DNA from 2 places in the uncultured Exiguobacterium sp. genome. Region 2 is predicted to be linked to the other one. Evidence: riboswitches for the same ligand, from Rfam matches in the RefSeq annotation. Region 2 holds a riboswitch; the other holds the start of a gene.
The links. Region 2 has a riboswitch for S-adenosylmethionine ahead of ACHWTJ_RS04035 (methionine ABC transporter ATP-binding protein). Riboswitches for the same ligand answer to the same signal wherever they lie in the genome.
Positions count from the first base shown of each region.

Region 1: linked by a shared signal. The riboswitch ahead of ACHWTJ_RS01425 (amino acid permease) and the one ahead of ACHWTJ_RS04035 (methionine ABC transporter ATP-binding protein) in region 2 are both predicted to bind S-adenosylmethionine.

Region 1 is NZ_CAXYJR010000003.1:16,193-32,168, forward strand. It holds gene ACHWTJ_RS01415 (MarR family winged helix-turn-helix transcriptional regulator) at 98-520, shown strand; gene mmuM (homocysteine S-methyltransferase) at 595-1,527, opposite strand; gene ACHWTJ_RS01425 (amino acid permease) at 1,502-2,905, opposite strand; SAM riboswitch class I at 2,983-3,084, opposite strand; gene ACHWTJ_RS01430 (ketopantoate reductase family protein) at 3,121-4,038, opposite strand; gene ACHWTJ_RS01435 (GntR family transcriptional regulator) at 4,221-4,937, shown strand; gene gntK (gluconokinase) at 4,930-6,471, shown strand; gene ACHWTJ_RS01445 (GntP family permease) at 6,496-7,842, shown strand; gene gnd (decarboxylating NADP(+)-dependent phosphogluconate dehydrogenase) at 7,863-9,263, shown strand; gene ahpC (alkyl hydroperoxide reductase subunit C) at 9,485-10,048, shown strand; gene ahpF (alkyl hydroperoxide reductase subunit F) at 10,063-11,592, shown strand; gene ACHWTJ_RS01465 (hypothetical protein) at 11,636-12,205, opposite strand; gene ACHWTJ_RS01470 (ECF transporter S component) at 12,456-12,998, shown strand; gene ACHWTJ_RS01475 (malate:quinone oxidoreductase) at 13,043-14,536, opposite strand; gene ACHWTJ_RS01480 (glycosyltransferase family 2 protein) at 14,730-15,976, opposite strand, start outside.
Region 2 is NZ_CAXYJR010000005.1:452,700-468,675, forward strand. It holds gene ACHWTJ_RS03980 (3-hydroxyacyl-CoA dehydrogenase NAD-binding domain-containing protein) at 1-1, shown strand, start outside; gene ACHWTJ_RS03985 (acetyl-CoA C-acetyltransferase) at 19-1,209, shown strand; gene ACHWTJ_RS03990 (acyl-CoA dehydrogenase family protein) at 1,206-2,990, shown strand; gene ACHWTJ_RS03995 (DinB family protein) at 3,066-3,518, shown strand; gene ACHWTJ_RS04000 (arsenate reductase family protein) at 3,553-3,915, shown strand; gene gcvH (glycine cleavage system protein GcvH) at 3,980-4,363, shown strand; gene ACHWTJ_RS04010 (thioredoxin family protein) at 4,462-4,743, shown strand; gene ACHWTJ_RS04015 (class I SAM-dependent methyltransferase) at 5,284-5,922, shown strand; gene ACHWTJ_RS04020 (S-ribosylhomocysteine lyase) at 5,926-6,390, shown strand; gene ACHWTJ_RS04025 (PLP-dependent cysteine synthase family protein) at 6,387-7,310, shown strand; gene ACHWTJ_RS04030 (bifunctional cystathionine gamma-lyase/homocysteine desulfhydrase) at 7,303-8,469, shown strand; SAM riboswitch class I at 8,527-8,631, shown strand; gene ACHWTJ_RS04035 (methionine ABC transporter ATP-binding protein) at 8,711-9,733, shown strand; gene ACHWTJ_RS04040 (methionine ABC transporter permease) at 9,730-10,395, shown strand; gene ACHWTJ_RS04045 (MetQ/NlpA family ABC transporter substrate-binding protein) at 10,428-11,261, shown strand; gene ACHWTJ_RS04050 (MDR family MFS transporter) at 11,341-12,591, shown strand; gene sufC (Fe-S cluster assembly ATPase SufC) at 12,725-13,510, shown strand; gene sufD (Fe-S cluster assembly protein SufD) at 13,529-14,806, shown strand; gene ACHWTJ_RS04065 (cysteine desulfurase) at 14,808-15,976, shown strand, end outside.

The sequences.
Region 1 (15,976 bases), on a different contig from region 2:
ACAACTCTGTCAAGCCTCCTGCTTTTCGCATTGACAGCTTATCCACATTGGGTAATCATGAGGGACAGAGAGACTTTTTCGAAAGGGGAGATACCCGATGTCTCAACAATCACTTGAAACCATTGAATTGGAGTTAGCGATTCTGATCCGGCGCTTAACGACAGCGACGGCAGACAATCGTAATTTGGATCGTGCTTCTTATCTCTTACTGCGACAATTAGCAGATTCCGGCAACGTCGGTGTCAAAACACTTGCCCGCGAACTTCAGTTGGATGTCTCAACCGTCAGTCGCCAAGCAGCGGCACTCGATCAGAAGCAACTCGTTGAAAAAGTAAAAGATCCGACGGATGGTCGTGCCTTCTTTTATCACATCACAGATAAAGGACAACAAGAACTTACCATCTATCGAACAGCACGTCTCGCAAGCATCGAACGTCTACTGACAGACTGGCCAGCAGATGATGCGGAAGATTTCGGACGCCTGTTGCAACAATTTAATCGTGCCTTGCGTGAACGATAACGGAATCATATCATTTAAAGAACGGACACGAAATCAATCGATTTCGTGTCCGTTCTTTTTTCGTCCATCATTCATCATGTTTGAGAAACTTGACAGACTGAACGAATTTGCGCGATATGTTCGGGTGACGTTCGGCAACAACCGCCGATCAATCGTGCCCCCGCCTCATACCATGTTTTCGAGACGGTTTGGAACGACGTACACTGATTCGTACCTGACCATGTTTTTGCGACCGGATCATAGACCTCACCAGAGTTCGGATAGACGATGATTGGCACATCCGTCAACGCCTTGACGTGACGGATAAAATCGGTCGCGTAAGATGCTGGAAAACAATTTGCACCGATTGCTGCGAGCTGTGGATGTTGTCCGACCGTTTCAATACAAGTCGCAAGTGCCGTTCCTTCACTAATGTGCGTCGCATCTTGAAGCGAGAACGTCAGCCAAGCGGACACTTCCGGATACGTTTCAAGAATCCGGAACAACACGACAGCTTCCTCGAGCGACGGAATCGTCTCGAATGCCAGCAGATCTGCCCCCGCTTCAATCAACGCTTCAATCCGTGGTCTGTGGAAGGCTTCTAGCACATCTACTGATACCCCATAATGACCGCGATACTCAGAACCATCTGCTAAGTAAGCACCATAAGGACCTACTGATCCCGCGATCAATGCGTCACTCTTTCCGATACGCGTGCGTGCGTTTTGCGCCAAGGTGACCGTTTGTCGGATCAGTTTCTCTGCTTCCTCGGTTGAAATGTGACGTTGCTTGAATCCTTCGATACTTGCTTGATAACTTGAAGTGATCGCAACATCGGCACCTACTTCAAAGTAATCACGATGGACACGCTCAATCTGTTCCGGCGCTTCAATCAAGAGACGTGCTGACCAAAGCGGGTCGTTCAGGTCGAATCCCTTCTGTTCAAGTTCGGTTGCAAGGGCACCATCTAAAATAAGAAAGGGAACTTCTTGTAATCGTTGATCAACTGGATTTTTGATTCGGGACATCTTCAACACTCCGTTTCTGAGAAGAATTCGTGAACGCATGAACGACATAACAGATCACGATGAATGGAATACCACAGTACAAGGCAATTCGTTGTGTCGGATCAAATCCGATACCAATCAAGGAAATCAAACAAACGACGAGAGCGGCAATCGGTACGAATGGAAAAAGTGGTGTGCGATAGACCAATTCGTCGACCGTATGCCCTTCACGGAGGAATTGTTTCCGGAAACGATACTGGGCAACGCTGATACTCATCCAAACGACGACGACAGCGAGACCAGAAATCGAGACGAGCGCGATATAAACACTTCCTGCCGCATAAATACTAGACAGCAAGGCAAGTCCTCCGCCAAGCATGCTGAACAATACAGCTCGAAGCGGTACCCCACTTGGTGTCACCTGGGCGAAGAAGCGTGGAATCATGCGTTCGTTCGCAAGCGACCAGAGCATCCGAGAGGCGGCGTAAAGTCCAGAGTTCGCTGCTGACAAGATTGCTGTCAAAATGACAAAGTTCATCACGTCTGCTGCGTAGGGAATTCCGATCCGTTCAAATACGGCGACGAACGGACTTTCGAGCACACCTTTCCCTTCCGTTGGCAATAAGACGGCTAACACGATGATCGTACCGACGAAGAAGAGAACGAGTCGCAAAATCGTCGTCCGGATCGCAAGCGGAATCGTCCGCTTCGGATCAACTGCTTCACCCGCTGCGACACCAATCAATTCCGTTCCCGAGTAAGCAAAGTTCACGGCAAGCATCGTCATGAAGATGGCGAAAGCGCCATTTGGGAATAATCCACCTTCCGTTAAGGAAGAAAAGAATGGGGCTGGGCTACCATCTTGCAGTGGAATGAAGCCGACGATCGCTCCCGCACCAAGTAAAATGAAAGCAATGATCGTCACGACCTTAATGGCGGAAAACCAAAACTCGACTTCAGCGAACACACGGACCTTTAAGACATTGATACCAAGGATCATCGCAGCGAACAATGCGCTGAACACCCAGACCGGAATCGACGGGAACCAACGTTGCATCAAAATGCCTGCCGCCGTGAATTCTGAACCAAGGGCGACCGTCCATGTCAGCCAGTAGAGCCAGGCGACTGTATAACCTGTGCCGGGTCCGATGTACTTCGTTGCGTACTTATGGAATGATCCGGTTTCCGGCATGTGAACGGCGAGTTCACCGAGACTTAACATGACTAAGTAAACGACGACGGCCCCGATCAAATACGATAAAATCGTTCCGACGCGTCCTGCTTGTTCCAACGTATAACCTGTACTTAAAAATAACCCTGTTCCGATAACACCACCTAACGACAGCATGATCAGATGACGTGATTCCATCTTGCGTCGAAACGCTCCGCTCGTTTTCATGAATCCATTTCCTCCTCGTTCCACCTATTTCAAACAAAAAACGCATCCTCACGGATGCGTCGGTCGACAATTCGGAAATCTTATCGATCGGGTGCAGCACCCGCAGGAATTAGCACAGTATCTTTCGACCTGTTGCTGAGGTTTCATAGGGCCAGTCCCTCCACCTCTCTGGATAAGTATGTAATTGTTCCTAACCATATCAGAATGCAGATAATTCAGTCAACAAGCAGTTCTCGATTTTTTTGATAAATCCATAAATTAGATTCAATCAGTTGAAGGTGACGTGGAGAGCGTGTTTCGAGCAACGTGCTAAAGAAATGTTCCACTTCGACAGGCTGACCCTTTTCCATGTCCCGTAACATCGACGATTTCATCGTGTCTTCCATTGCATGCATCTGCTTCAGCAAGACCGCTTCTACATCATCATTGAAAATTGCACCTTGTTCTTCCATCGCTTGTTTCGCTTCCTTCATGACGTCTTGAATCATCTGATAACCAATTGGGTCCTTGCGAACTGGACCGATGGCAGAGCGAAATAGTGTCGTCACGCCCGCAAATGTCGAAATGAAGAGGTACTTTTGCCACATGTCATCCATGATATGCATCGAGTACGCCATCGGTGCCTTCGCTTTCGCAAAACGTGTTGCAATCTCCTCTAAACGCGCTGTTGGTTTACCGGTTCGTGAACCAAACAATAGCCGATGAGACGGGCTTGTCTGTACAATACGCCCTTCTGCATCAAGCGTCGATTCGATGAAGCAAAGCCCTCCCAGTACTCGATCTTCTCCGAAGACTTCTGTTAACCGGCGAATATGACGCATCCCGTTCAATAAGGGAATGATATATGTATCTTCCGAAATGAATGGCGCAAGATCCTGTAAGACGTCATCCAAGTGATAGGCTTTCGTAGAAAGTAAGACGACATCAAATGTGTGATTTGGTCGCATGTCTCGTGTCACTAACTGAGGCGTGATCGTGATATCACCATGAGGACTAGTAATCTGTAACCCTGTCTTTTGTAATTGTTCATAGCGCTTCGGACGAACAAAGAATGTCACCTGTTCCCCTTGCTCAGCAAGACGTCCCCCGAAATAACCTCCAACTGCTCCTGCACCTACGACTAAAACATGCATATGCATTACCTCCTTTTTAACTAATCGATTCGTTACTTACTCCTTCACCCTAACATATCGGAAACCATTTTCCTGATTCCTACTTGAATCACTAAAATGTAAGTTAAGCGTTTGCATTTTAGAAAAAAACGTTTATACTAACTTGTATACAAGTATACTCACTCTAGAAATCAGGTGATTCCATGTCAGAACTGTTATACCCCCTGAAGTGGTTAGCGAAAGCTTCCGCCGGAGATCGTGTTGCACACGAGTTACGGATGCGGATTATTTCAGGAAAGATTGAAAGCGGTACCATCTTATCTGAGAATAAATTAGCCTCTGATTTTTCAGTCAGTCGCTCTCCTGTCCGGGATGCGTTAAAGGTCCTTGCATCCGAACAATTGATTCGTCTCGAACGAATGGGAGCGGTCGTCGTCGGTTTGTCCGAGCGCGACATTCAGGAAATCTATGATGTCCGGTTGCTCATCGAAACATTCGTCTTCGAGCGACTCGTCAAAATCGAACGGTCTGAACTCGTCCGTGAGCTCAGTAAAATTCTAGAAATGATGAAAGTTGCCATCAAATACAAGGATGCCGATGAATTTTCCTTCCAGGACGTACTGTTTCATGAAACAATCATCCGCTCGATCGATCATGGGTATGTCAGCATGATTTGGCAAAATCTTAAACCGGTCATGGAAAGTTTCATCCTCCTATCGATGCGGGTACGATTCGAGGAAGACATCGAAGACTTCGAACGCATTCTCGCGAACCACGCCTTGTATATCGAAGCGATCGAGACAGGGGATCGTGAACGGATGGTTGCTTCCTTACATCAGAACTTTGATGACGTCCAGGAAGTCGAAGATCTCTGGAAAACGCAACAAATGATGTCGAAAGGAGTCGATTCACATGACTGAATACATGTTAGGCGTCGATATCGGTACGACGAGTACGAAAGCAGTCTTATTTACGACAAAAGGAGAGGTTGTCGGACAAACGAATGTCGGTTACCCACTCCACACACCAAACCGTTCGACGGCGGAGCAGGATCCGGAAGAAATTTTTGATGCTGTACTCGAATCGATCCGTTTGATCACAAAACGTCATCCAAGCATGCCACCAAAGTTCGTCGCGTTCAGTAGTGCTATGCACAGCTTGATCGCGATGGACGCACAGCATCAGCCATTGACTGCCTGCATCACATGGGCGGACAGTCGGAGTGAAGCATGGTCGAACAAGATTAAGGAACAATACGGTTTCTCGATCTATCACCGGACCGGGACACCGATCCATCCGATGTCACCGCTCAGCAAAATCAGTTGGCTCGTCGAAGATCGTCCGGAGCTCCACGCTCAAACGAAAAAATATGTCGGGATCAAGGAATTTGTTTTCCAAAGACTTTTCGGCAGATATGTCATCGACCACTCTCTCGCTTCAGCAACCGGTCTCTTTAATATTCATGAATTAGGCTGGGATACGGGCGCGTTACATGTCGCAGGGATCGATGCAAGCTATTTATCAGAACCCGTACCGACGACGACGTCATGCACTGGACTGAATGTCGATTACGCACGACAAATGGGACTATCCGTTGATACGCCGTTCTTAGTCGGTGCTAGTGACGGTGTCCTCTCCAATCTAGGCGTCAACGCGATTCGCAAAGGGGAAATTGCGATCACGATCGGAACGAGCGGTGCTATCCGAACGATCATTGATCGTCCGCAGACCGATGAAAAAGGACGGACATTTTGTTACGCACTGACCGAGGACCACTGGGTCATCGGCGGACCCGTCAATAATGGCGGAATGGTCTTACGGTGGATCCGAGACGAACTCGCTTCAGCCGAAGTCGAAACAGCAAAACGTCTCGGCATCGATCCGTATGCTGTCCTGACGAAGATTGCCGAACGTGTCCGCCCAGGATCCGACGGACTGTTGTTTCATCCTTACTTGTCCGGTGAACGGGCACCACTGTGGAATCCAGATGTCAGCGGTTCATTCTTCGGCTTGACGCTTTCGCACAAAAAAGAGCATATGATCCGGGCAGCACTAGAAGGGGTCATCTACAATCTCTATACCGTCTTCCTCGCACTCGTCGAGTGTATGGACGGTCCTGTGACACGAATTCAGGCAACCGGTGGATTTGCCCGTTCTGAAGTCTGGCGCCAAATGATGGCGGATATCTTTGAGTCGGAAGTCGTCATTCCGGAAAGCTTTGAAAGTTCATGTCTCGGTGCTTGTATTCTCGGACTGTATGCAACAGGGGAAATCGATTCGTTCGAAGTCGTGTCCGAGATGATCGGGGAAACACATCGCCATGTACCAAATGAAGAAGCGATGCATGAATATCGTCAGCTCTTACCAATTTTCATTAGTCTGGCGCGGACATTGTCTGAGGATCACAAACGAATCGCTGCGTATCAACGGAGCTTGATTCAAAAAGAAAACTAACTTAATCTTTTGGGGGAAGTCATCATGCCATTAGTCATCGTAGGAATTGGGATCGTCGCGTTACTCGTTCTCATCATGGGGTTGAAATTAAATACATTTGTCTCACTCATCATCGTTTCCTTTGGCGTTGCACTACTGCTCGGCATGCCGCTCGATCAGATCGTCAAGACGATCGAAGCTGGTATCGGCGGAACGCTTGGTCACCTCGCATTGATCTTTGGTCTTGGTGCCATGCTTGGAAAGCTGATCGCTGACGCCGGGGGGGCGCAGCGAATCGCCATGACGCTTGTCGCTCGATTCGGGGAAAAGAACATCCAATGGGCAGTCGTCGTCGCTTCATTCATCATCGGGATCGCCCTCTTCTTCGAAGTCGGACTCGTCCTGTTGATTCCAATCGTCTTTGCGATTTCACGTCAGCTCCGCGTCTCGATCCTGTATCTCGGGATCCCGATGGTCGCAGCCCTGTCTGTCACGCACGGCTTCTTACCACCTCACCCGGGTCCGACCGTCATCGCTGGGGAATATAAAGCCAATATCGGGGAAGTCTTATTGTATGGTTTCATCGTTGCTGTTCCGACAGTCATCATCGCCGGTCCTATCTTTACGAAAATCGCGAAACGACTCGTCCCTGAATCGTTTACACGGACAGGAAATATTGCGTCACTCGGGGAACAAAAAGAATTTGATTTAGACGAGACACCAGGTTTTGGCATCAGTGTTTTCACGGCGATGCTACCGGTTCTTTTGATGTCGGTCGCAACAATCTTCACGCTTTTACAAGAAACTCTCGGCTGGGGTGAAAATAGCGTCATCTCGGCAATCGAGTTCATCGGGAACGCCTCGACGGCAATGTTGATTTCTTTGCTCGTCGCGGTCTACACGATGGGGATCGCGCGTAAGATTCCGATGCAAACGGTCATGGAATCTTGTACGACGGCAATTGCTCAAATCGGGATGATGCTATTGATCATCGGCGGTGGCGGTGCCTTCAAACAAGTCTTGATTGACGGTGGTGTTGGGACGTTCGTCGCGCAATTATTTGAAGGGTCAGCGTTATCTCCGATTCTACTCGCTTGGTTGATCGCTGCGATTCTCCGAATCTCACTTGGTTCCGCGACAGTCGCTGCCCTCTCAACAGCAGGTCTCGTCATTCCCTTACTAGAGCAATCCGACGTCAACTTAGCGCTCGTCGTTCTCGCGACTGGTGCGGGTAGTCTGATTGCTTCACACGTCAATGATGCAGGCTTCTGGATGTTTAAAGAGTATTTCGGATTATCATTAAAAGAAACGTTTGCGACATGGACTGTGCTTGAGACGATCATTTCCGTTTGTGGACTTGGGTTCGTTCTTCTTCTCAGCCTCGTCGTCTAAGAAAAGGAGTCGTTCTACTTATGCAACATTCTATTGGAGTCATCGGGCTTGGTGTCATGGGACGCAACCTGGCACTGAATATGGCGAGTCAGCAAGAAGAGGTCGCCATCTATAACTACACACGTGATTTAACGGACGATCTCGTCGCACATGATGAGGGACTACCTCTTCATCCGTACTATGACATTGAAGCATTCGTTCAATCACTCGCTCGCCCACGTAAAATCTTCATGATGGTCACGGCTGGTAGCGCGATTGATTCAGTCATCGAATCGTTACTTCCGCATCTCGAAACAGGCGATATCATCATGGATGGTGGGAACTCTCACTTCCTCGATACAGAGCGTCGTTTCGACGAGTTACAACGCCACGGGATCGAATACATCGGCGTCGGTGTATCGGGTGGTGAAGTCGGTGCGCGGACTGGTCCTGCGATCATGCCGGGTGGATCGAAAGAAGCTTACGAACATGTCGCACCGATCTTGACGAAGATCGCCGCTCACGTCGAAGGAGATCCATGTTGTGTCTATATTGGTCCAAAAGGCGCTGGTCACTTCGTCAAGATGGTCCATAACGGAATCGAGTATGCGGACATGCAACTGATCGCTGAAGCGTATAGCTTCCTCCGTTTCCGCCTCGGACTCGATGTCACGGAAGTCGCGGACATCTTCGCCGAGTGGAACGAAGGTGAACTGAAAAGTTATCTGATTGAGATCACAGCGGACATTCTCCGGAAAACGGATGATGAGACTGGCCAACCATTGATTGATGTCATTCTCGATCAAGCCGGTCAAAAAGGAACTGGAAAATGGACGAGCCTGCAAGCCATTGATAATGGGATCGCCTCTTCGATCATTACAGAAGCCCTGTTCGCGCGTTACCTTTCAGCTATTAAAGAAGAACGCGTCGCAGCGTCTGCTGTTCTAAAGGGTCCAGAAGACTTGTCAACGCTTGAGCGAGATACGTGGATCGAACGGATCCGTCAAGCGCTTTATATGGGGAAAGTCGCCGCATACGCGCAAGGCTTCACCCAGTACCGGACGTCGTCTGAGTTGTATGACTGGAATTTACGCCTTGAGGAGATTGCCTTGATCTTCCGTGGCGGATGTATCATCCGGGCCGACTTCTTGAACGTCATCAGTGAAGCGTTTAAAAACGACGCGAACCTCTCGAACTTGATGCTCGCCCCGTTCTTCGCTGAGAAAGTACAGGCGTACCAAAAATCGTTACGTCACGTCGTTGCCGAGGGAGCGTTATCTGGTTTTGCACTCCCATCTCTATCGACGTCACTGACGTATTACGATAGCTACCGGACAGCGAATTCGAATGCCAACATGTTGCAAGCACAACGTGATTATTTCGGCGCTCACACGTATGCCCGAACAGACCGCGAAGGCATTTTCCATACGGACTGGCAATAAGGAATACAGCTCCCGACTCCTGTTTCATTTAGGAGTCGGGAGTTCTTTTTTTGTTCACACAATCTTTCCTGAAATAAGAAATTACCGATTATACCTTGACAAAAGTGTTGGTCTATATGAAATTAGTATTAGATTAGAATTATTCTAGTGTGATAAATACAGATTACCTGTATGCACTAGAACAGATTCTAAATATAGAACCCTTGAGGAGGATTTTTATCATGTCTTTAATCGGAAGTGAAGTAAAACCATTCAGTGCATCAGCATTCCACAACGGAGAATTCGTTGACCTAACGGATGCTAACCTTCGCGGTAAATGGAGTGTCGTATGTTTCTACCCTGCAGACTTTACATTCGTTTGCCCGACAGAACTCGAAGATCTCCAAAACCAATACGCAACACTCAAAGCGCTTGACGTTGAAGTTTACTCTGTTTCAACAGATACGCATTTCACACATAAAGCATGGCACGAAACATCAGAAACAATCGGTAAAATCGAGTACGTCATGATCGGCGACCCATCACACGTCATCTCACGTAACTTCGAAGTCTTGAACGAACAAGATGGTCTTGCTGACCGCGGTACGTTCATCATCGACCCAGACGGTGTCATCCAAACGGTTGAGATCAACGCAGGCGGCATCGGTCGTGATGCAAGCACGCTCGTCAACAAAATCAAAGCAGCACAATACGTACGTAACAATCCAGGCGAAGTCTGCCCAGCGAAATGGGAAGAAGGCTCTGCAACACTCACACCAAGCCTTGACCTCGTCGGAAAAATTTAAGGAGCGGATTCGCGATGGCTTTAGCACCAGACATTAAAGCACAACTCGCGCAATACCTCGAGCTTCTCGAAGGCGATCTCGTCCTAGCGGTTAGCGCTGGGACAGACGCCGTCTCGCTTGAGATGAGCGCACTCGTCGAAGAGATCGCAAGCATGACACCACGCATCTCCGTCGAGCAGGCAAGCCTTCCCCGGACACCAAGTTTCACAGTCAACCGTGTCGGTGAGACAAGTGGCATCACGTTCGCGGGAATTCCACTCGGTCATGAGTTCACGTCTCTCGTTCTTGCTCTGCTACAAGTCAGCGGTCGAGCACCGAAGGTCGATGCGGACGTCATCAAGCAGATTCAAGGCATTCAAGAAACGTACCACTTCGAGTCATACATCAGCTTGAGCTGCCACAACTGCCCGGATGTCGTACAAGCGTTGAACGTCATGAGCGTTCTCAACCCGAACATCAGTCACACGATGATTGATGGGGCGGCATTTAAAGCAGAAGTCGAACAAAAAGAGATCATGGCTGTTCCGACGGTCTTCGTCAACGGTGAAGCATTCGGTAACGGACGGATGTCACTCGAAGAAATCTTGGCGAAGCTTGGCACAGGTGCCGATGCTTCTGATTTCGCTGATAGAGATCCATACGATGTCCTCGTCGTCGGTGGTGGTCCAGCTGGATCGAGTGCTGCGATTTATGCAGCCCGTAAAGGCATCCGGACAGGAATCGTCGCAGAACGCTTCGGTGGACAAGTCATGGATACGATGAGCATCGAAAACTTCATCAGCATGAAGTACACAGAAGGACCAAAACTCGTCGCAAGTCTTGAGGAGCACGTCAAGGAATATGGCATCGATATCATGAACCTGCAACGAGCAACTCGTCTTGAGAAGAAGGACCTCCTCGAGCTTGAACTTGAGAATGGTGCTGTCTTGAAGACGAAGAGTTTGATCCTTTCAACAGGTGCACGCTGGCGTAACGTTGGTGTCCCAGGCGAACTCGAATTCAAGAACAAAGGCGTCGCCTACTGCCCACACTGTGATGGTCCATTGTTCGAAGGAAAACGTGTCGCAGTCATCGGTGGCGGAAACTCAGGAATCGAAGCAGCCATCGATCTCGCGGGAATCGTCAAGCATGTCACGGTCCTTGAGTTCGCACCCGAATTAAAAGCAGACGCTGTTCTTCAAGAACGCCTCGCTTCACTTCCGAACGTCACGGTCGTCGTCAACGCACAGACGAAGGAAATCACAGGAACGGACAAAGTGAACGGTATCACGTACATCGAGCGCGAAACGAACGTCGAACGTCACGTCGAGCTCGAGGGTGTCTTCGTCCAGATCGGTCTTGTACCGAACACAGACTGGCTCGGTGAAACGGTGAACCGTAACAAGTTCGGTGAAGTCCAAGTCGATCGCCACGGCGCAACGAACGTACCAGGCGTTTTCGCAGCAGGAGACTGCACAGATAGCGCGTATAAACAGATCATCATCTCGATGGGATCTGGTGCAACAGCTGCACTCGGTGCTTTCGATCACTTGATCCGGAATTAATGAAAAAGAGCGGAACTCAAACGAGTTTCGCTCTTTTTCTGCCTCAATAGTAGATTTCACCGTACCATGAACAATGATATTCTTTCGTGATGTGATGTCTTGTTAAGATGCCTTGCTTCGCGTATGTACCACTGACCGTTACGACCATCGTTTGCAAAGCATCGATTGGAGTACCGGAGAATCCGGTTTGCGTCCACTTTCCACCATCGATCGCAAGAGACGTCATCGAAAAGACATCGGATAATCGTTGGCGTTTACTCTGTTCCAAGAGTTCCGTCTCGAAATTTCCGATGATCCGGACATCGTTTCCACGTTCCGTACGTTCAAGCGTTCGTTCACTATCCCACTCTAAGCTCGTTTGGACACGTAGCGGCTTCAACCGTTCGAGTGCCCGTTCTTGAAAACGTTCCGGCGAAACCCAGTCCTCGTCTGCGAATTGATTTGCTGCAAGCAACGTGACGTCCGCATTTTCATGTGTCCGATTTATGTTTTCCACGATTTTTTCATATGCTGCGTAATAACGTTGATGTTGTGTCGTCTGATCCTTTGCCTCCGATGTGACTGGTGACAACGAAGCAAGTATGACAACGGCTGTCGCGATCTGATATTTCATAGACTTCCCCTTCCTTTCGCTGTTCATTGTACGAAAAAAACGAGGAATAGATTCGAAAATGATAACCGTTTTAGAGATTTTTTCATTCAGGGCTGTATCAATAGATCGTACGTTTCTGGAATTAAGAACAGATAAAGGTATGTATTCAAAACTGACCCCTATAAATAATTCAAAGTTGACACTTTTGACTAGTCCAGTCATCTGATAGATTAAAGCTATCTTAAAATCTATCATAAAGAAGGTTAGCCACATGCAAAAAGCAGCACCGTATTCTAGTACTCGTACCCGCCAGCTCGTTATTACTGCGATGTCGATCGCACTTGTTCTTGTCGCAACGATGTTCATCAATATCAAATTACCAATCGCACTAAACGGTGGTCTTATTCATATGGGAACAGCCATGCTCTTTCTCATCGCAATTTTATTCGGTCCACGGACAGCATTGATTGCCGGTGCTGTTGGAATGGGGTTATTCGATCTTTTATTGGGCTATACAATTTGGGCACCTGGTACGATCATCGCACGTGGACTTCAAGGGTTGATCGTCGGTTACATCGCGTGGTCAGGTGGTCGTAACGGAACGAATGTCACGTTCAACTTGATCGGGATGATCGCTTCCGCTCCTGTCATGTTGCTCGTCTACTTCGTACATGAAGGGATTATGTTCAGCAACTGGGTCGCACCATTCGGTTCAATTACAGGAAACATTATTCAAAACGTCCTCGGAATCCTTGTCGCGATTCCAGTCGGGATCGCACTGAAGAAAACGCGTTTCTTCCGTAACTTCCGCTAAATCAAAAAAACCGTCCGGCTCTCGTAGAGTTGGACGGTTTTCGTTTAGCGAATCGGTTGACCTTGTTCAAGCTCAAGCGTTTTGGCTGTTTCCGCATGAATCTGTTCGAACAGCTCCGGATGTTCAACGAGTGAGATCCCGTAAGACGGAATCATCTCCTTGATTTTTGCTTCCCACGCCGGTAGTTCGGACGGGAAACATTTTGCGAGCACTTCGAGCATGACCGGTACCGCTGTTGAGGCACCTGGAGATGCTCCAAGTAAAGCAGCGACAGATCCGTCGGCTGCACTGACGACTTCTGTTCCGAACTGGAGTGTTCCTTTGCCTTGTGGTGTATCCTTGATGACTTGAACACGTTGACCAGCAACGACGACATCCCAGTCTTCTGTTTTCGCATTCGGGATGAACTCCCGTAATTCGTTCATCCGTTGTTCCGTCGACAAGAGAACTTGTTCGATCAAATACTTCGTCAATCCCATCTCTTTTGCTCCCGCAGCAAGCATCGTCAAGACGTTGTTCGGTTTGACGGACGCAATCAAATCAAGATTTGATCCTGTCTTGAGGAACTTCGGTGAAAAGCCAGCAAACGGTCCGAAGAGGAGCGATTTCTTTCCATCGATGTACCGTGTATCCAAGTGCGGTACTGACATCGGCGGTGCTCCGACTTTCGCTTTTCCGTAGACTTTCGCATGATGCTGTTCGATGATTTCAGGATTTTTACAAACGAGGAACAAGCCACTGACCGGGAAACCACCAATTTGCTTCGATTCCTCGATGCCTGTTTTTTGGAGCAATGGTAAACTACCGCCGCCACCCCCGATGAAGACGAACTGCGCCGTATGATGCTCGATCCGGTGATCGCGCTCATTCTTCACTTTGACTTCCCATCCCCCGTCAACACGTTTCAAATCCTCGACACCGTGCTGATAGTTGATCTCTACATTATGCTGTGCGAGATATTCAAACAGGATTCGTGTCAACGCACCAAAGTTGACGTCCGTTCCTGAATCGATTTTTGTCGCAGCGATCGGCTCTGGTGACGTCCGACCGTTCATGATGAGTGGAATCCACTCGGCTAATTTCGCTGGATCCTCTGAATATTCCATTCCCGCAAACAACGGATTCGCTGATAGCGCTTCCAATCGTTTTTTCAAGAATTCGACGTTTTCCGTTCCTTCGACCATGCTCATATGTGGAATCGGCATGATGAATTCTTTCGGATTCGGCAAGACACCTTCCTTGACGAGATGCGACCAGAATTGACGTGACAGTTGGAACTGTTCGTTTACTTTGACTGCTTTACTGATATCGATCGAACCATCGGCGTTTTCTGTCGTATAGTTCAGTTCGCATAATGCGGCGTGACCTGTTCCGGCATTGTTCCACTCGTTCGAGCTTTCTTCCCCGGCACTCGCGAGTTTCTCGAATACCTTGATGTTCATCTCAGGCGCGAGTTCTTTTAACAAGACCCCTAACGTCGCGCTCATGACTCCGGCACCAATTAAAATAACGTCTGTTTTTTTAGGCATACTGCTCATGATATCCTTCCTATCCCCGTTGATATTATGGACTACCTGTCATGAAAAACTTCCCCCTCATGACGACAACTTACCTTTCCATTATAACCCTATCATAGCTTGCACAGAAAGGAACTTCTTTTACATTCAGAAATGTGCCAAGGCAGCTGATTTCACAAAATCGTCTGCCTCTTTTCGAAGCAGACGATTCCGCTCATTTGATTCGTAATCCTAAGTTTCCTTTGATGGTTTCATACCAACGATAGGTGTGATGGCTTTTTTGAATCACTGGCTCCTCCATCGAAATAGCCATGACCTGCTGTCCATAGTCATCAAAGCGTAAATAAACAAGATAACTCCCCCGCTCCATTTGTTTGGGTAGTTCTATCTGCAAGCGATAATAATGATTTTCAAGATTTGTGACATCTGTCTTTAAAAGATGCGTTTCTTCCATCCAATTACGATGTTGTAGTGTAATTCCTTCTACATGAATTCGTCGATCTCCAAGTGTTTGAACCGTTAGCTCGAGTCCTTCTTCTGTCAGTTCTAATTCGTGCACCTTCACATAGAGAGGTAGAGCTAGCATTTGTTTCTGATCACTGCCTAATGGAATACTCCAGTAGGGTTGATCATCCACCCATTCGATTTCCTTTTTTTCTTTCGATTTCGACCACTTGACAGCATCCATGAAATCATCAAAACGTCCGGTGTTCCAGTAATGATACAACAGACGATTGAACGGCTTTTCAATCAATGAATCGATGGGATAGGAACGGTGTTGCGTAAATAAGGCAACGACGCGCGCAAACATTTGATGATAGGCTGACGGATCATGACTTTTAAGAAAGTGCTTACGGTCATACAAACGTGTGATGCAGTCAAACTCGATCAGTCGATTGAGGATGAGACGCTCCTTTTCAATAGATAAGTTATATGCCAAAACATGACGTAAGACGATAAGATTCGTTTCCATCTTTTCCATGATATCTGTCTGTTTCGTTAATGAGTCATTCTCCTCAAGACGATTTAAATAATAGATGGGAGCAGTAACAGTCGATATCGCATCCGTTCGTATCAAAACATCGATAAAAAATTGTTTATCTTCGGCGAATTTCATCGAAGGAAATTGAATAGCATGACGTAACAGAAAGTCTCGACGCATCATACGGGCACGTGGACCGAGATGATAAAACGCATGCTTTAAAGTATAAGGAGAGACGTGATCACGATTGCGATTCGATTCGTGAACACCGATGATTCGATTCGGTTGATGCGTAGACACTTGAATTGTACGTCCGCAAGCATAGTCTACTCCGGTTCGATCCATCGTCTCACTCAAAATCCGTAACCCGTCATGCGCTAACCAATCGTCCGCATCCAAAAATGTGACATACTTCGATCGTGCAAGAGTCAAACCTAGATTACGTGGTATCGCAGGCGTGCCCGTATTGTGTTTCAGCA
Region 2 (15,976 bases):
AGGACTGGGGGGATTCGGATGAAGGAAGCAGTAATCGTCGCCGGTGCACGGACACCGGTCGGAAAAGCAAAAAAGGGCGCATTCAAATCGATGCGCTCGGATGAATTAGCAGGCATCGCCATCCAGGAAACGTTGAAACGGTCCGGCTACACGGGAGCGGTCGATGACGTCATTCTCGGATGTGCCTTACCGGAAGCAGAGCAGGGGATGAACATCGCCCGTTACGCTTCAGTCCTCGGTGGATTATCCCATGAGGTACCGGCAATCACGATCAACCGGTATTGCTCAAGTGGATTACAATCGATCGCTGACGCGGCGATGAAGATCATGACGAGGCAAGCAACTGCGGTCGTCGCTGGAGGACTTGAATCGATGAGCCAAGTCCCGATGCCGGGGCACGTCGTCCGACCTAATCCGTCGATCGTCGACACGGCACCGGAATACTACATGAGCATGGGGCATACAGCGGAGCAAGTCGCTGCGACCTACAATGTCTCACGGGAAGATCAAGATGCGTTTGCCTTGAAGAGTCACCAAAAGGCAGCAGCAGCAATCGCGGCTGGTAAGTTCGTCGACGAGATCGTTCCGGTAACGGTGACGGAACAATTCGTCAATGATGAACTGAAAATCGAAGAGAAGACATTCGTCGTCGAGCACGATGAAGGCGTTCGTCCGGATTCGTCACCGGAAGGTCTCGCAAAACTTCGTCCAGCGTTCCGTCTCGGCGGCAGCGTCACAGCAGGGAACTCTTCGCAGACGTCAGACGGTGCCGCTGCTGTCCTCGTCATGGAACGGGAAGAAGCAGAACGCCAAGGGTTACCGATTCTCGGTAAATTCAAATCATTTGCGGTCGGTGGTGTCCGTCCGGAAGTGATGGGGATCGGACCAGTCGTCGCGATTCCGAAGGCACTGGACCTCGCAGGCATCACGCTTGAGGACGTCGGATTGATCGAGTTGAACGAAGCGTTCGCTTCGCAGTCACTCGGTGTCATCCGCGAACTTGGATTAAACGAAGACATCGTCAACGTCAACGGTGGAGCGATCGCCCTTGGTCACCCACTTGGTTGTACAGGAACAAAACTCACATTGACGCTCTTGCATGAAATGAAACGCCGAAATGTCCAGTATGGTGTCGTCTCGATGTGTATTGGTGGCGGAATGGGCGCAGCAGGCGTATTCGAACTAGTTGAAGGAGGAACAGGACAATGAGCCAAACGACAAACGAATTAATCAAAGGTGGCAGTTTCGTATTAGATGAGTTAGCACCAGAACGTCTCTTCACACCAGAGGATTTCTCGGAAGAACACAAAATGGTCGGTGACATGACAGCGAAGTTCGTCGAAGATCGTGTCGTTCCTGTCCTTGACCGGATCGAAAAACACGAGTTCGAACTGTCAGTCGGTCTCCTCCGCGAAGCAGGCGAGCTAGGTCTACTCGGCGCAGACGTTCCAGAAGCATACGGCGGCTATCAGATGGATAAGATCTCGTCTTCAATCATCACGGAGAAGTTCGCACGCGGTCGTTCATTCGCCCTCAGCTATGGCGCACACGTCGGAATCGGTTCGTTGCCGATCGTCTTCTTCGGTAACGAAGAGCAAAAGCATAAATACTTGCCGAAACTCGCTTCAGGGGAGTGGATCGCTTCGTACGCGTTGACAGAGCCAGGCTCTGGTTCGGATGCTCTTGGTGCTAAAACGACGGCTGTCTTGAATGAAGCTGGTACGCACTACATCTTGAACGGTGAAAAACAATGGATCACGAACGCTGGTTTTGCAAGCTTGTTCGTCGTCTACGCAAAAATCGACGGTGACAAGTTCACCGCCTTCCTCGTCGAAGGATCGTATCCAGGCGTCTCGACAGGCGTCGAGGAACAGAAGATGGGAATCAAAGGATCATCGACACGGACGTTGATCTTACAAGATGCAGAAGTACCAGTCGATAACGTTCTTGGTGAGATCGGACGCGGTCACGTCATCGCCTTCAACATCTTGAACGTCGGTCGTTATAAATTAGCTGTTGGTGCTGTCGGTTCGTCAAAACGGGCGATTGATCTCGCAGTCCAGTACTCGAATGAACGGAAACAGTTCAAGACACCAATCAGCTCGTTCCCATTGATTCAAGAAAAACTCGCGACGATGGCAGCACAGACGTATGCGATGGAAAGTTCGGTCTACCGGACAGGTGGTCTGTTCCAAGACAGCCTCGATCAGTTGTCAGAAGAAGAGAGCAAGGACGGTAAGAAAATCGCCGATGCGATCGCGGAGTACGCAATCGAATGCTCGATGAACAAAGTCTTTGCTTCGGAAACATTTGATTACGTCATCGATGAAGCGGTCCAGATTCACGGTGGTTACGGCTTCATGGCAGAATATGAAGTCGAGAACATGTACCGAGATTCGCGGATCAACCGGATCTTCGAAGGAACGAACGAGATCAATCGTCTTCTCGTTCCAGGAACGTTGCTGAAGAAAGCGATGAAAGGCGAGTTGCCGTTGCTTGCGGAAGCACAGCGTCTGCAACAAGAAGTGATGAGCTTCATGCCGACAGAAATCGGAACAGCACCACTTGATCGCGAACGCCACTTACTCGCGATGATGAAGAAGATCTTCTTGTTGACTGCCGGAACAGCGGTCCAGAAATACCAGGACAAACTCCAAGGCGAGCAAGAGATTTTAGCGAATACAGCCGACATCATGAGTGCGATCTATGCGCTGGAGTCAGCAATCGTCCGGACGGACAAAGCGATTGCCGACAAAGGAATCGAGAAGAGCGAACTGAAAGTCCGTTACACGGAAGTCTTCGCACAACAAGCGTTCGAAGCTGTCGAGCGTGACGCGAAAGAGACACTCTACGCGGCAGCAAGCGGCGACGAACTCCGGATGTTGCTCTCAGCGCTGAAAAAATTCAGCCGTTATCAGCCAATCAACGTCATCGGTACGAAACGCGATATCGCAAAACGCCTCATCGAGTCAAACAAATATACGGTCTAAGTCAGGTTTACCGCTTCGCCTTTGCAGGGAAAATCTCTGTAAAGGCGAAGTTTTTGGTTGGAGGAGGAAAACGAGATGCGCCAAGAATTGGTTGAACTGCAATTTGCGATTGCCTACTATCAATCCCTTGAACGTTTGTCGCCGGAAGAATGGGATCTGCCGCTTGCGCTTAATAAGTGGACCGTCCTTGAGTGCGTCAGTCATCTGTATTTATGGGACCGATTTTATTACGATCATGCCATCTCGAAGTTACCGGATGAACCGTTGACGCTCGTCGAGACGGATTTTGATCAGTTCAATCGACTGGCGGTCGAATATGCGCATCATATCGATCCGCTCGCCTTATTGAAGAAAGCAATCAGCGTCCGGCGTGACATCGTCAATCACCTCGATCGTTTGTCTGACGAGCAATTTGAAGCGACCTATGAGGATTTCCGACCGCAGACCTTCGTCGAGTCGTTCATTGCCCATGACGCCCATCACCAAGATCAGATTGACGGGGCGCTCGCACGCTTGAAGCAGAAGTGATTCATCTGCTACTCTTGAAGGTGAGGTGAGGAACATGACAAAAACAGTCACGATGTACGGCTATCCGAAATGTAGTACGTGCGTCAAAGCGAAAAAAGCACTCGAACAGCACGGTGTCGAAGTGGACTACAAACATATCGTCGAGGAAACACCATCTGCAACGACGATCCAGGAACTTCATCAAAAGAGTGGAGAGCCACTGAAGAAATTCTTCAATACGAGCGGTCAATCATACCGTTCGCAAGGGATTAAGGACAAACTTCCAGAGTTATCGGAAGACGAGCAATACAAGTTACTCGCAAGTGACGGCATGTTGTTGAAGCGTCCGATCGTCACAGACGGGAAAGACGTCACGATCGGCTTCAAGGAAGAAATGTATCAAGGAAAATGGTATTAAGTTCAGAGTCGATTTTGGTATACTGAACACGTTAGTCCAAATTAGTCCACAGGGGGAATCGGAAATGAGTCAAGTAAAAGACAACTTACGCTATTCGGAAGAACATGAATGGGTCGAAGTATCAGGAAACAAGGCGCGCATCGGAATCACGGATTTCGCGCAACACGAACTCGGGGATATCGTCTTCGTCGAATTGCCTGAAGTCGGGGATACGATCTCAGCAAACGAGCCATTCGGTTCAGTTGAGTCGGTCAAGACAGTCTCGGAATTATATGCACCGATCTCTGGTAAAGTCGTTGCCATCAACGAAAACCTTTCGGATTCCCCAGAACTCGTCAACGAGTCACCATTCGAAGGCGCATGGATGGTCGACATCGAAATCGAAGATGCTTCACAAGTCGAGGCATTGATGGACGCTGCAGCGTACAAATCGATGATCAACGAGTAATACTTAACGAAAAGAGAGTGAACGAGGCGCTTGCGTTTCGTCCGCTCTCTTTTTTTTGTATACTGACGACAGATACCACGAAGAAAGGAGCGACCGTCATGCAAGAGGTCACGACCGTCCCGGAAAACGGGCTATTGTATGTCTATGCACCGATGTGCGGGACATGCGCCATCGCGGAGCGTATGCTCGATATCGTTGAAGCGACGGAATCAGGTCAATCGATTCAGAAGGCGAACGGGAATTTCATTCCGGATTTCTTAGAAGAAGCCCGTGTCATGAGTGTTCCTGCGTTGTTGCGAATTGAAGAAAACCAAGTCGTAGAGCGACTTTATGCTTTCCAGTCCGTTCAAAACGTCTTTGCTTTCTGTCAAGAACGGTAAGAAAAGTCCGACTGGATTTTTCTTTTTGTTAAATTGTCGGAATATTTACAATAATCCGTTGACAACGTCGAAATATGAATGGTATATTCATAACAACTTCTAGAAATGCATTATAGGAAGTCTAGCAGAGATGATCGTTCAATACGATTCAAGTCCTGAACCCTTTCTCCCATCCTAAGCCGGTGTATTGTTTCCCCTTAAGTCGTCCCCCAAAGACGAAGCGGTGCAATGAACAGGTGGTGGATCGAAAGGACCGATCAGGAAGTGAACGTAAGCTGGCAATCATGTCGAACAGGCGCCGTCCTCCACGCGGAAGAGCGAACAATTCCGAATGGAGCTGGGTTTTCCTTCGTAGCATTTCTAACCACATTATTCGTGTTGTCGGTTCGCCGGCAACGCCTTTTTTTTTGTTTTCTGGAAGTTTTTCGAGCCGGTCGCTTGCCAGGATAGAATCTCCTTGCTACAATGCGAATAAGGAAAATTACTTTAATTCATATCCGATTACTCGGAATTAACTGGTGAGATGGAGGACGACAAGGCATGACAGTACGTTTTATGGATGTTTTCACAGAATGGGCATCGACGTATGACGAGACAGTAACCGGACACGATCCGGAGTATAAAGAGGTCTTTCGTCGATACGATGAGATTTTGGATACAGTAGCGGATAAAGCGCAGTCGCCGGTCATTGAATTCGGAGCAGGCACAGGGAACCTGACACAACGTCTTCTGGCACGTCACGACGCTGTACTCGCCGTCGAACCAAGTCCGGAGATGCGGGCGATCTTGACGGAAAAGATTCCGTCGCTTGCTGTACAGGATGGTCACTTCCTCTCGTTCGAAGCGAACGAAGCACGCAGTTTCGTTTCGACATATGCGTTTCATCATCTAACAGATGAGGAAAAGGGAGAAGCAATCGAGCTGATGGCGTCACATTTACCGGCAGACGGAAAAATCGTCTACGCGGATACGATGTTCGTCTCAGAAGAGGCACGCCTGCAAACGATTCGCGAAGCACGCGCTCAAGGGTTCGATGCGTTAGCGGACGATCTCGAACGCGAGTTTTACCCGTTGATTCCAGTCATGGAAGAATTGTTTACAGCACGGGGATTCACTGTTAACTTCACACAATACAATCACTTCGTCTGGCTTGTAGAAGCCGAGAAAATGGGGGAATAAATCATGGCACTTCAAAAAATGAACGTCGAAAGCTTTAACCTGGATCACACGAAAGTCAAAGCACCTTATATCCGTGTCGCGGGTTATAAAGAAGGTAAAGTCGACCAAGTCGTCAAATACGATATCCGTTTCACACAGCCAAACGTTGAGCAAATGCCGATGCGTGCGATGCACACACTCGAGCACTTACTTGCTGAGAACATCCGTAACTACTCGGATGATGTCATCGATGTCTCGCCGATGGGATGCCAAACAGGTTTCTACATGGCGATGATGAACTTCGACTCGGTCGAAAAAATGAGCGAACTCGTTGAGAAGACGTTGAAAGACGTCCTTGCAGCAGAAGAGATTCCAGCGCAAAACGAAGTCCAATGTGGATTTGCGAGCGCACATGACCTCAAAGGAGCGAAGCACTATGCCGAGAAAATGCTTGCCGGTCGTGATGAATGGGACATCGTCTTCGGATGATCGCGAACAACGTCCGCGACCTCGTCGGAAACACACCACTCTACGAGATCACTTCATTCGATTTGCCTGCTGGTACGCGCATTTTGGCGAAGCTCGAATGGATGAACCCTGGGGGCAGCGTCAAAGACCGCCTTGGCATTCAACTCGTTGATGCAGCAATCGAAAACGGACATGTGACACCAGGCGGTACGATCATCGAGCCGACAGCCGGGAATACCGGCATCGGCTTGGCGCTCGCCGCTAAAAAATATGATCTTCAAGTCATCTGTGTCGTTCCGGAAAAATTCAGTCAGGAAAAACAGACGTTGATGCGGGCACTCGGCGCAACCGTCGTCAACACGCCGACTGAACTCGATATGCAAGGGGCGATCGACCGGGCAAAAGAACTCGGTCAGGAAATTCCGAACAGTTACGTTCCGTTACAATTCGAAAACGAAGAGAACCCAGTCACGTATCAGCGGACACTCGGTCCTGAGCTGATTGCGGACTTGCCGCACATTGACTGGTTCGTTGCCGGTTGTGGTTCAGGTGGTACGTTCGCCGGAACAGCGGACTTCTTAAAACAACGTCTCGGTACAAAAGCAGCAATCGTCGAACCGGAAGGCTCCGTCTTAAATGGTGGTCCAGCCGGTCCGCATAAGACAGAAGGTATCGGTACAGCGAAATGGCCAAGTCTCGTTCCGCGTGAACTCGTCGACGAGATTCATACGATTTCTGACCGCGATGCATTTGACGCGGTTCATACACTCGCCGCTCGCGAAGGATTACTCGTCGGTAGTTCAGCAGGTGCAGCGCTCGTTGCTGCGCTTGATATCGCGAAGCGTCACCCCGGCAGTACGATCGTCACCGTCTTCGCAGACAGTGCCGAACGCTACTTGAGCCAACAAATCTTTGAAAAGGTGGACGAAACTCATGCGTAAGAAGACAGCATTGATTCATGGAGGAACAGGTGTCGACCGGGCAACAGGAGCCGTCACACCTCCGATCTATCAAACAAGCACATACAAGCAGGATAAAATCGGTCAACTCAAGGACGGATACGAATACTCACGGACAGCGAACCCGACTCGGACGAGCATCGAACGTTTGATTGCAGATCTCGAGGGCGGTGCACGTGGTTTTGCCTTCGGTTCTGGGATGGCAGCGATTCATGCCGTCTTCCACTTGCTTGAGTCTGGCGACCACATCGTCATGACAGATGACGTCTACGGTGGTACGTTCCGCTTGATGCAACGCGTCTTACCGAAGTTCAACATCCAAGTGACATTCGTCGATACGACGGACCTTGCAGCAACGGAAGCAGCGATCCAAGATAACACGAAGATCGTCTACGTCGAAACACCGACGAATCCGTTGTTGAAAGTAACGGACATCGAAGCCATCGCAACGATCGCCAAACGTCACGATCTTAAACTCGTCGTCGACAACACGTTCGCGACGCCATATCATCAACAACCACTCGCACTTGGTGCTGACATCGTCTTGCACAGTGCGACGAAATACATCGGCGGACATTCGGACGTTGTCGCTGGACTTGTCGTCGTTAAAGATGATGCGCTCGGCGAAGAGTTGCATTTCATCCAAAACTCGACAGGCGGCGTGCTTGGACCGCAAGACAGCTTCTTGCTCGTCCGTGGTCTTCGTACGCTCGGTATCCGGATGGATGCAATCGAAGAGACAGCACATGATCTCGTTGCGTTCCTACAAGCACAAGATATCGTTTCGAACATCTTCTACCCAGGACTTGCATCGCACCCTGGTCACGAGATTCAAGCGAAACAAGCGACTGGATTTGGTGGGATGATCAGCTTTGATGTCGGTTCAGCAGCGAACGCAGAAAAACTCGTCGAGGCGACACACTTCTTCACACTTGCTGAGAGTCTTGGTGCCGTCGAGAGTCTGATTTCCGTTCCGGCACGGATGACGCACGCGTCGATCCCAGCAGAACGTCGGGCAGAACTTGGCATCACGGACGGTCTCGTTCGGATTTCAGTTGGACTTGAAGACGCGGAAGATTTGAAAGAAGACTTAACACGTGCTTTCACGTTCCTCGAAAAAGTTTCTGAAAAAACTGTTTGACAACAAAAATAACCCCTGCTAATATTCAGAATATATTCTACAAACTTAATACCGAAACTCTTATCGAGAGTGGTGGAGGGACTGGCCCGATGAAACCCGGCAACCGCGGATCTAATCCGAAGTGGTGCTAATTCCAGCAGACAAAAGTCTGGGAGATGAGAGCAAATGGTTTTGTGTACTGAAAAGTGCGCGCGTTTGCTCTAAAACGCGCGCACTTTTTTTTATTTTAGGAGGGACAGTTGTGATTCGTTTACAAGACGTAGGAAAGATTTATCGCTCAAAGCGCGGAGCGGTCGAAGCCGTCGCGAATGTCGATCTGACAATCGAGCGCGGTGAAATTTTTGGAATAATCGGTTATTCCGGAGCAGGGAAATCGACCTTGATCCGATTGCTGAATATGCTTGAAGCACCAACGAGTGGTTCGATCCAAATCGATGGTGTTGAAATGACATCACTCAAACCTAAGGAATTACGAGGCGTCCGTAAGAATGTCTCGATGGTCTTCCAACATTTCAACTTACTATGGTCACGAACAGTTGAAGAAAACATCATGTTCCCACTCGAACTCGGTGGCTTCCCGAAGGCACGTCGCAAGGAACGGGTCGCGGAACTGATCCAACTCGTTGGTTTAGACGGACGTGAAAAAGCCTATCCGTCGCAATTATCCGGTGGTCAAAAGCAACGTGTCGGTATCGCTCGGGCACTGGCATCGAACCCGGACGTTCTCTTATGTGACGAGGCAACAAGTGCACTCGATCCGAAGACGACGGACTCGATTCTTGAGTTACTTGTCGATATCAACGAAAAACTGAAACTGACGATCGTCTTGATCACACACGAGATGCACGTCATTCAAAAAATCTGTCACCGGGTCGCCGTCATGGAAGCCGGTAAAATCGTCGAGCAAGGACCGGTCGCAGAAGTCTTCCGTCATCCGAAGCAAGCGATGACGAAGGAGTTCGTCAAACAATTGACGTCGCCGTCGGAAAACGAGTTGACGTTCGCGAAACTACGCGAACGGTACCCAACCGGAAAGATCGTTCAGTTGACGTTCGTCGGATCAACAGCGGAAAGCCCGATCCTCGCGGAAGTCATGAAGGATTCACCGGTTCTGTTCAATATCATCGGCGGAAACGTCGGTCAATCGCAGGAAGGGGCACTCGGTACACTGTTCATTCAGTTGATCGGGGAAACAGCAGCAACACAAGCGGTCATCACGAAGCTTCAAGCCAGTGATGTTGAAGTGGAGGTGGATCACCGATGATTTCATTCTTTGACAACCTAGACTGGGATATGGTGTGGGAAGCGACAGGCAGTACCGTTTATATGACGGCAATCGCTGGGGTTTCGACATTCGTCCTCGGTTTGATCATTGGTTTACTATTGTATGCGACAAACGAAGAATTATTGTTCAAGAATCGGGCGTTTTATTCAGTGCTGAGCTTGGTCGTCAACGTCTTCCGTTCGATTCCGTTCATCATCTTACTGATCTTATTGATTCCATTTACGACAGCGATCGTCGGTTCGTTCCTCGGACCAACGGCAGCATTACCGGCACTGATTTTCGGTGCTGCACCATTTTACGGTCGGATGGTTGAACTCGCGTTACGTGAAGTCGATAAAGGTGTCATCGAGGCAGCTGAATCGATGGGGGCGACGAAGTTCCAAATCATCTATAAAGTCTTAATCCCGGAAGCGTTGCCTGCCATCGTTTCTGGTATCACGGTCACACTCGTCTCACTTGTCGGTTATACGGCAATGGCCGGAGTAGTCGGCGGAGGTGGACTTGGGGACATGGCCTTCATCGAAGGATTCCAGCGTTCTCAAAACGATGTCATCGTCATTGCGACACTCTTAATCTTAGCGATCGTCTTCGTCATCCAAATCATTGGTGACTTGCTGATTCGCGCAATTGATAAACGTTAATTCGAAACTTAATCATATTGGAGGAATCATTCATGAAAACTTGGAAAAAATTCGTAGGTACTGCTGCTGTATCCGTCTTAGCTATCAGTCTTGCTGCTTGTGGCGAAAAATCATCAGGATCAGGTAGCGATGACAAAACACTTGTCATCGGTGCTTCAAACGTACCGCACGCTGAGATTCTTCAGCACGTTAAAAAAGAATATGAAGCAAAAGGTTACAAACTTGAAATCAAGAAGTTCCAAGATTACGTACTTCCAAACAAAGCGCTCGCTTCAAAAGAAATCGATGCGAACTACTTCCAACACGTACCGTATCTTGAGCAACAAGAGAAAGAAAACAAATCATATAAATTCGCGAACGCAGGTGGCGTTCACGTTGAACCACTCGGTATTTATTCGAAGAAATACAAGTCACTCGATAAGTTACCAAACGGTGCGACGATTCTAACGAGCTCAAACGTCGCGGAACGCGGTCGTGTCTTGACGTTCCTTCAAAACGAAGGATTGATCAAACTCAAAGACGGTAAAACGACAGATGCACAACTCGGTGATATCGCGGAGAACCCGAAGAAACTCAAGTTCAAGACGAACATCGAAGCATCACTTCTTCCGCAAGCTTATAAAAACAATGAAGGTGACGCTGTCCTCATCAACACGAACTACGCGATTGATAACGGTCTGAACCCGTTGAAAGACGCGATCGCTTCAGAAGATGAGTCGTCACCATACGTCAACATCATCGTTACACGTGACGGCGATGAGAAAGACAAGCGTGTCACGACACTTCTCGATGTCTTGCACGAAAAGAAAAACCAAGATTGGATCCTCGACAAGTACAAAGGTGCGGTCGTTCCAGTCAGCAAATAAGTTCACCGAAACCGGCATCCTTCCTATATAATGGAAGGATGCTTTTCATTTGTCTGAAACAGGGGTTAGGGGGAATCATATGCAACGCATTCGTCAACTGCATCCGTTGACACTCGGGGTCTTGTTCGGGACATTTTTCTCACGTCTCGGAACGTTCATCACGATGCCGTTCTTCGCCATTTATATGACGACTGTTCTGAAGTTTGATCCGGTCGATGTCGGCTGGGTCCTGAGTATTTCGGCAATCGCCAGTCTCGTCATGAGTTTCATCGGCGGTACACTGTCAGACCGGTACGGTCGGCGGACGATGATGCTCGCTGGAACGATCGGATTCGCGATCGTTTTCATTGCGCTGGCACAAGTCGAGACATTCTGGGCATTCTTCATCCTTAGTGCCTTGAACGGGGTCTGTCGCTCGATTTTTGAGCCATCCGCCCGTGCCTTGATCAGTGATACGACGGACGAAGCGAACCGGTTGTTCGTCTTCAATATCCGTTATGCGATGATCAACATCGCGGCAGCGATCGGGCCGGGAATCGCTTTACTGCTGAGTGCAGGGAACACGTCCGCGACGTTTTACATCACGGCGTTCGTGTATATCGTGTACGGCGTGATGATCGGAATTTTATTCAAACGTCATCCGATCACCGAGACGCATGGTGGGAAAAAGGTGTCGTTTGGAGCGACGGTTCGTCTGTTGCGGACGGATATCGCCTTTACGCTGGCACTCGCCGGCATCATCTTCGGCGTCTTCGGCTACAGTCAGTTCAACTCGACTTTGCCACAGTTCTTGACGGAGACGTCACTGCTTGAAGGCGGGAAGACACTCTATGCGATCTTGATCACGATCAATGCGATCACCGTCTTGATCGTGCAATATCCGATCATGAAGTTCGGTGTCAAGACGTCACCGCTCGTCTCGATCACGACCGGAATTGCGACAGTTGCTGTTGGATTGTTCATCATCGGTAATGTGAGTTCAATTTGGCTGATGGTTGTCGCGATGGTCATCTTCACGTGTGGCGAAGTCATGATGTTCACGATGACTGATATCTTGACCGATCGGTTCGCGAAGCCAGAATTACGGGGCAGTTATTTCGGGGCGATGGGCTTGACGTCAATCGGACAATCCATCGGTCCGATTGCCGGAGGTCATTTGTTAAGTTTATATGGAGCGGACCGCCCGTTACCGATTTTCGGGATATTAGCGGGCTTGACATTGTTCGGAATACCACTGCTCTTACTGTCACAACGGATTCATCGGGCTTCGACGATCGAGGAACTCGAAGAACCGGTGAAACTTTCGAATGATTCTCAACAAAACGCGTGATTTTGAGAAAAATCAACGAGCGATGACGCTTGAATAATAAGCAATGTTTCTTTAAGATTAGAATGATACTAAATTAGTAACGCTCGTGTTCTGAATCGTCAGTCACGAAATGAATAGATGGAGGGATTCTAACATGAAGGCTTCACACTTGAAGATTGAAGATCTACACGTCGCGATCGACGGCAAGGAAATCTTGAAAGGCGTCAACTTGGAAATCAAAGGCGGGGAAATCCACGCGGTCATGGGACCAAACGGGACAGGTAAATCAACACTCGCATCAGCATTGATGGGTCACCCATCGTACGAAGTGACATCTGGTTCAGTCACACTTGACGGCGAAGACGTCCTCGACATGGAAGTTGATGAGCGCGCACAAGCGGGAATGTTCCTCGCAATGCAGTACCCAAGCGAAATCAGTGGTGTCACGAACTCCGACTTCCTTCGTTCAGCGATCAACTCGCGTCGTGAAGAAGGCGATGAAATCTCACTCATGAAGTTCATCCGTGAGCTTGATTCACAAATGGGTCTTCTCGAGATGCCTTCAGAAATGGCACACCGTTACCTCAACGAAGGTTTCTCTGGTGGAGAAAAGAAACGTAACGAAATTCTTCAGATGATGATGCTTAAACCAGCGATCGCAATTCTTGATGAAATCGATTCAGGTCTTGATATCGATGCATTGAAAGTCGTCGCAAAAGGTGTCAACGAAATGCGTTCACCTGAATTCGGCTGCTTGATCATCACGCACTACCAACGTCTCTTGAACTATATCGAGCCAGATTTCATCCACATCATGATGGGCGGAAAAATCGTCATGTCTGGTGGTAAAGAACTCGCACACCGTCTCGAAGCAGAAGGTTATGACTGGGTTAAAAAAGAACTCGGCATCGAAGACGTCGAAATCGAAACAAAAGCGTAAGACGAGGGAGGAAGCATGATGACTGTAGAACTGAATCTTGCAGTAAATCGCGAGGCAGTGGCAGAACGTGCGACTCGCTTAGGGGAACCATCTTGGATGGTCGCAAAGCGTCAAGACGCACTTGATCTTGCCCCAACGCTCGCATTGCCAAAAGTAGAAAAAATCAAGATCGAAGGCTGGAACTTCACAGAAGGTACGACGGAACTCGAAACCGTCACTGGTCTTTCTTCAGATATCGAAGCATTGATCGGCGAAAACCGTGATCACATGCTCGTCACGCGTAACGGACAACTTGTTCACGCGCAAAACAGTGAAGCGGCGAACGGCGTCATCTTCACGACGCTCGAAGACGCATTAAAACAACACCCTGAACTCGTCGAGAAGTACTTCATGACGGAAGGTGTTCAAGTCAACGAAGATCGTCTTGCGGCATTGAACGCGGCACTTCGTAACGGTGGTACGTTCCTTTATGTACCAAAAGGCGTCAAGCTTTCTGTACCGATGCAAGCGATCTACACGCTTGAGCAATCAGGCGCAGCGCTTTACCATCACGCGATCATCGTCGCAGATGCGGACAGCGAACTGACGTATATCGAAAACTTCGTCTCTTATGGTGATGAAGCGCATAACGTCAACGTCGTCACAGAAGTCTTCGTTGAAGACAACGCAAAAGTCCTCTTCGGTGGTGTCGACACGCTATCGAAAGGTGCCATCACGTATATGAACCGTCGTGGTGTCGTCAAACAAGGCGCGAAGCTCGAATGGGCACTCGGTCACATGAATGACGGTCACACGGTTACAGAAACAAAAACACACCTCGTCGGAAACGATTCGTTCTCAGATACGAAAGCCGTTACGGTCGGTCGTGGAGAGCAAAAACAAAACTTCAACGTCCGGACGGACCACTTCGGTAAAGGATCAGAAGGTTTCATCTTGATCCACGGTGTCCAAAAAGACGCAGCAACATCGATCTTCAACGGAACGTCGATGATCCATCACGGCGCTTCAAAATCAAACGGCGTTCAAACGGAACGTGTCCTCATGTTGTCTGAAAAGGCACGTGGTGATGCGAACCCAATCCTCTTGATCGATGAGGATGACGTCATGGCAGGACACGCGGCATCTGTCGGTCGTGTCGATGAACTACAACTCTACTACTTGATGAGCCGTGGCCTTTCACGGAAGGAAGCAGAACGCCTCGTCGTTCACGGATTCCTCCAGCCAGTCGTCTCGGAACTTGCGATTGACTCGGTGAAAGAACGTCTCGTTCAAGTCATCGAAGGGAAAGTAAACTAATATGGGAATCGATGCATCCATCCGCAATCAGTTTCCGATCCTCGACCAACAGGTCAACGACCGGAAACTCGTCTATCTCGATAGTGCGGCCTCTTCGCAGAAGCCGCTCGTCGTCATCAATGCGATTGACGACTACTATAAGACGATTCATTCGAATGTGCACCGTGGCGTCCATACGCTCGGAACACGAGCGACGGATGCGTACGAAGGTGCGCGTGAGAACGTTCGTCGTTTCATCCAGGCGCAACACCATGAAGAAATTATCTTTACCCGCGGCACGACGACGGCGATCAACATCGTCGCGTCAAGCTACGGTATGGAGCATGTCGAAGAAGGCGACGAGATCGTCGTCACGTACCTCGAACACCATGCGAATCTCATTCCGTGGCAACAAGTCGCTAAACGCAAAAAAGCGAAGTTGAAATACGTTGATTTGACAGCGGATGGTCGCGTGACGGTCGAAGCGGTCGAAGCACAACTGTCTGACCGGACGAAGATCGTCGCGATGGCACACGTCTCGAATGTTCTCGGTACAATCAATCCGATCAAAGAAGTCGCGCGTCTTGCGCACGCTCGTGGTGCCGTCATGGTCGTCGATGCTGCGCAAAGTGCGCCGCACCAACGGATTAATGTCACGGATCTCGATTGTGACTTCCTCGCTTTCTCCGCACACAAGATGTGTGGTCCGACAGGCGTTGGTGTTCTTTACGGGAAAAAGGCATTACTCAATGCGATGGAACCGGTTGAATTCGGTGGTGAGATGATTGATTACGTTGGTCTTGAAGAGTCGACGTTCAAACCGTCTCCATATCGTTTCGAAGCGGGTACACCGATTATCGCAGGTGCCGTTGGTTTATCGGCAGCGATTGATTTCTTAGAAGAGATTGGTTTAGAGAACGTCGAAGCACACGAACGTGAACTCGCGCAGTACGCGATGGCACAAATGCGTGACATCGACGGACTAACGATTTACGGTCCGGAAGAACGCGTTGGACTCGTCACGTTCAATCTCGGTGATGTCCATGCACATGACGTCGCAACCGTCCTTGATATGCAGGGAATCGCGGTTCGCGCCGGTCACCACTGTGCACAGCCCCTGATGCGTTGGCTCGGAGCGAGCTCGACGGCTCGCGCTAGCTTCTATCTCTACAACACGAAAGAAGAGGTTGA